2 regions of the Streptomyces tendae genome follow, and region 2 is predicted to be linked to the other one. Evidence: riboswitches for the same ligand, from Rfam matches in the RefSeq annotation. Region 2 holds a riboswitch; the other holds the start of a gene.
What was found. A riboswitch is a leader RNA that binds a small molecule or an ion and turns the genes downstream of it on or off. The one in region 2 is predicted to bind glycine.

Region 1 (2,382 bases), 950 kb from region 2:
ACCCGCCGTGCGGGTGGGAGTGCGTCCGGTCCGGGAAGTCCGCCGGGAAGTCCATCTGTCGCCTACCGCCTGCCTGGTACCACTGCTGTGGCTGGAAAGGCTAGCCGGTCGGCCGGGCGCCCGATCCGCGGTCAGCCGGTGAACCCGATCCGGCGCAGGGCCTCCGCCGCGTCCCGGTCGACCAGCACCGCCGACGCGCAGCCCGCCGGCAGCAGGCCGCGCTCGACCGCGTGCAACAGCCGCCTGCCGGCCGTGCGGTGGCGGCGGAAGGCGTAGCGCGACACGCCCCGCCCGCGCTCGCGCTGCCCGGCGAGGGCCTGCTGGGGGGTGACGTCCAGTAACAGCAGATGCAGGCCCGCGCCCCGCCGCCGGGCCTCGCGGGCCAGCCAGCGCCGCACCCAGGCCTGCGTGCCGCAGTCGTGCACGACGACCGGCTCCCCGGAGCGCAGGGCGCGCCGCAGCCCCGCGTAGTGGGCGAGGCGGACCAGCGGGCGGTACACGGCGTAGGGCAGCAGGCGCGGCATGCGGTGGTCCCAGCGGTCACGGGTGTCCTGGGAGTCGACGCGGGTGCCGGGCACCGTGCGCCGCATCAGGGTGGACTTGCCGCTGCCGGGCAGTCCGGTGACCACGACGAGGTCGCGGGGGCCGAAGAGGAGGGCGCGCGGGCTGCGGCCGCCGCGGTCGCGCAGATCGCGCACGACGGGCGCGGGAGCCGTGCCGTCGGCCCGGTCCGCGTGCTGTCGCGGCAGTGCGACGCCTGGGGTGCCGGCGTACGCCGTGGGCCTGTTCACCGTGGTCGTCCTCCCCTGGGGCCGGATATGGGGTCCGATCCCCGCCGCGTGTAAAGAGAAGGTAATGCCAGGTCGCCCGTGTTTCCGTGCCTTTACCGCTACAGCCCTGTCACAGCTCACCGTGACCGGACCCGTACGACCTGTGCACCCCCTGATAAGGGTCCCCCTGCCACGCCCCGGCGATGCGTGCAATGATGAGCCCGCCAACTGCATACCGGCCGTTTGAATCCGCGCGGGAGAGTCCCCGGCACCCTGTGCCGCCGGGGCGCCGAAGGAGCAAGTCCCTCCCTTGAATCTCTCAGGCACCGTTACCGCGCGGGCGAGGCACATCTGAAAAGCGGGCCGCTGCAGCAGTGCTCCAGTGGCCCCACCCAAGGTGCAAGTCCTGACCGCCGTCCGTCGGTGGTCATGGCGAACCTCTCAGGTTCCGATGACAGATGGGGAGGAACGACCTCGCTTCCCCCGTTGCCCCTGGGAGACCGACCGATGAGCAGTACCGAACCCCGTCGCACCGCGCTCGATGCCCTGCACCGGTCGCTCGGCGCGACGATGACCGACTTCGCCGGCTGGGACATGCCCCTGCGCTACGGCTCCGAGCGCGACGAGCACAACGCCGTGCGCACGCGGGCCGGCCTGTTCGACCTCTCCCACATGGGCGAGATCGCGGTGACCGGACCGCAGGCCGCCGCCCTGCTCGACCACGCCCTGGTGGGCAACATCGGCGGGGTCAAGCCCGGCCGCGCCCGCTACACGATGATCTGCCGCGAGGACGGCGGCATCCTGGACGACCTGATCGTCTACCGCCTCGGCGAGACCGAGTACATGGTCGTGGCCAACGCCTCCAACGCCCAGGTGGTGCTGGACGCGCTCACCGAGAGGGCCGCCGGCTTCGACGCCGAGGTGCGCGACGACCGCGACGCCTACGCGCTGCTCGCCGTGCAGGGCCCCGAGTCCCCGGCCATCCTCGCCGGCCTCACCGACGCCGACCTGGACGGCCTGAAGTACTACGCCGGTCTGCCGGGCACCGTGGCGGGCGTCCCCGCGCTCATCGCCCGCACCGGCTACACCGGCGAGGACGGGTTCGAGCTGTTCGTGAAGCCGGAGCACGCCGTGGAGCTGTGGCAGGCGCTGACCAAGGCGGGCGAGGGCCACGGCCTGGTCCCCTGCGGCCTGTCCTGCCGTGACACGCTCCGCCTGGAGGCGGGCATGCCGCTGTACGGCAACGAGCTGAGCACCGCGCTCACGCCGTTCGACGCCGGTCTGGGCCGGGTGGTGAAGTTCGAGAAGGAGGGCGACTTCGTGGGCCGCGCCGCCCTCGCCGAGGCCGCCGGGCGTGCCGAGCAGAACCCGCCCCGCGTCCTGGTCGGCCTGGTCGCGCGGGGCCGCCGGGTACCGCGCGCCGGGTACCCGGTGGTGGCCGGCGGCGAGGTGATCGGCGAGGTCACCTCCGGTGCCCCCTCCCCCACCCTGGGCAAGCCGATCGCCATGGCCTACGTCGACGCGCGGCACGCCGCGCCGGGCACCGAGGGTGTCGGCGTGGACATCCGCGGCAGCCACGAGCCGTACGACGTCGTGGCGCTGCCGTTCTACA
Region 2 (2,382 bases):
CGCTGGAGCCGGCGGATCCCCTGCCCCTGGTGTCCCTGCCGCCGGGCGCCGACCAGGCGGCGGAGACGTGCGGCCCGCCGGACACGCGCACGTCGTGACCTCGGGATCGGAAGGGCATGCGGGGCCCGTGACCGCGGGGTCGCGAGAACACGCGGCGTCCGGGTCCGCGCTTCCCGGGCGTGAGCGCTGCGTCGGCGGCCGTGGGGTCGTGATGCGGCACGGGTAGGGCACCCTGTGGGCCGTACAGGCCGAGGAGCGAGCCCCGGCGCGCCGACCGGCCGGTGGGCGTGGCGGGGCTCGTGGGAACTCGGGTTTCGTGCCCCGCCGGCCCAGGCGTCAGGTTCAGTCCTCCTTGCCGGCGAGTTTGCCGAAGTCGTGGTCCGGGAGCGGGGGAGGGGACGCGAGGTCCAGGCCGTAGTGGTGGTACAGCTGAAGCTCCTGCTCCGGGGAGAGGTGGCGGCCGACGCCGAAGTCGGGGGCGTCCTTGATGAGGGCGCGTTCGAACGGCACGTGGAGCGCCCCGTCGATCAGCTCGCTCGGCTCCAGGGGCACGAAGGCGTCCCGGCTGAACAGGCCGGTCCGTATCGCCGCCCACTCCGGTACGCCGGTGGCGTCGTCGAGGTAGACCTCGTCGATCGTGCCGATCCGGGTGCCATTGCGGTCGAACGCCTTGCGGCCGATCAGGTGACGCGGATCGATGTCGGTCTGCACGGGCCCTCCACTCCTCGCAAACTCATCCGTAAGCACCACAAAAGGGCACAATCGGTGGAACGGCCACTCGAAAAGTCCGCGTCCCGGCCTCGCTGGTACGCTGACAACGGCTGCTGACCCCGTGCGGGAGAGTCCTCCAGGCACCATCGGAGGCGCCGAAGGAGCAAATCCTCCCCGGAATCTCTCAGGCACACGTACCGCACGGACGAGGTCACTCTGGAAAGCAGGGCGGGTGTCGACGGCTTCCGCTCTCACCGACGGTGAAAACCGGACCGCCCGCGCGTTCCGGTGAAGCTCTCAGGTTGAGATGACAGAGGGGGAGGCCGTCCGGGCACCTGCGCCGTGGTGCCCCTCGAAGGTCGTCGGACCAGGAGGCCTCCTCAATGACCGCCCCCCGTACCCCGCTCTCCGAGCTCGAACAGGGAATTCCCTTCGAGCAGCGTCACATCGGCCCCGACCACGAGGCCCGGGCGAAGATGCTCGCCCAGGTCGGCTACGGCTCCCTCGACGAGCTGACCGCCGCCGCCGTACCCGACGTGATCAAGAACGCCGACGCGCTCGACCTGCCCGGCGCCCGGAGCGAGGCCGAGGTGCTCGCCGAGCTGCGCGGCCTGGCCGACCGCAACCAGGTGCTCGGCTCGATGATCGGCCTGGGGTACTACGGCACCTTCACCCCGCCCGTCATCCTGCGCAACGTGATGGAGAACCCCGCCTGGTACACGGCCTACACGCCGTACCAGCCGGAGATCTCGCAGGGGCGGCTCGAGGCGCTGCTGAACTTCCAGACGATGGTCGCCGAGCTCACCGGCCTGCCGACGTCCGGCGCCTCGCTGCTGGACGAGGGCACCGCGGCCGCCGAGGCGATGGCGCTGTCCCGGCGCATGGGCAAGAACAAGAAGGGCCTGTTCCTGGTCGACGCGGACGCCCTTCCGCAGACCATCGCCGTCATCGAGACCCGCGCCGAGCCGACCGGCGTCGAGGTCGTCGTCGCCGACCTGGCGGACGGCATCCCCGCCGAGCTCGACGGCCGGGAGATCAACGGCGTCCTGATCCAGTACCCCGGCGCCTCCGGTGCCGTACGGGACATCAAGCCGGTCATCGACCAGGCGCACGAGCGGGGCGCGCTCGTCACCGTCGCCGCCGATCTGCTGGCCCTCACCCTGCTGAAGTCCCCCGGCGAGCTGGGCGCGGACATCGCGGTGGGCACCACGCAGCGCTTCGGCGTCCCGATGGGCTTCGGCGGACCGCACGCCGGTTACATGGCGGTGCAGGAGAAGATGGCGCGCAGCCTGCCGGGCCGCCTCGTCGGCGTCTCCGTCGACGCCGACGGCAACAAGGCGTACCGCCTCGCGCTGCAGACCCGTGAGCAGCACATCCGCCGCGAGAAGGCCACCAGCAACATCTGCACCGCGCAGGTGCTGCTCGCCGTCATGGCGGGCATGTACGCCGTCTACCACGGCCCTGAGGGCCTGCGGACCATCGCCCGGCGCACCCACCGCTACGCCGTGATCCTCGCCGAGGGGCTGCGCTCCGGCGGCGCCGAGGTCGTGCACGGCTCCCACTTCGACACCCTCACCGTACGGGTCGCCGGACGGGCCGCCGAGGTCGTCGCCGCGGCCCGGGACAACGGCGTCAACCTGCGCCTCGTCGACGCCGACACCGTCTCCGTCG

Region 1: linked by a shared signal. The riboswitch ahead of gcvT (glycine cleavage system aminomethyltransferase GcvT) and the one ahead of gcvP (aminomethyl-transferring glycine dehydrogenase) in region 2 are both predicted to bind glycine.

What each region holds. Positions count from the first base shown of each region.
Region 1 is NZ_CP043959.1:1,395,526-1,397,907, reverse strand. It holds gene F3L20_RS06600 (enhanced serine sensitivity protein SseB) at 1-55, opposite strand, end outside; gene F3L20_RS06595 (AAA family ATPase) at 132-791, opposite strand; glycine riboswitch at 1,015-1,115, shown strand; glycine riboswitch at 1,116-1,238, shown strand; gene gcvT (glycine cleavage system aminomethyltransferase GcvT) at 1,278-2,382, shown strand, end outside.
Region 2 is NZ_CP043959.1:2,349,634-2,352,015, forward strand. It holds gene F3L20_RS10970 (DNA polymerase IV) at 1-98, shown strand, start outside; gene F3L20_RS10975 (PRC-barrel domain-containing protein) at 343-711, opposite strand; glycine riboswitch at 826-921, shown strand; gene gcvP (aminomethyl-transferring glycine dehydrogenase) at 1,095-2,382, shown strand, end outside.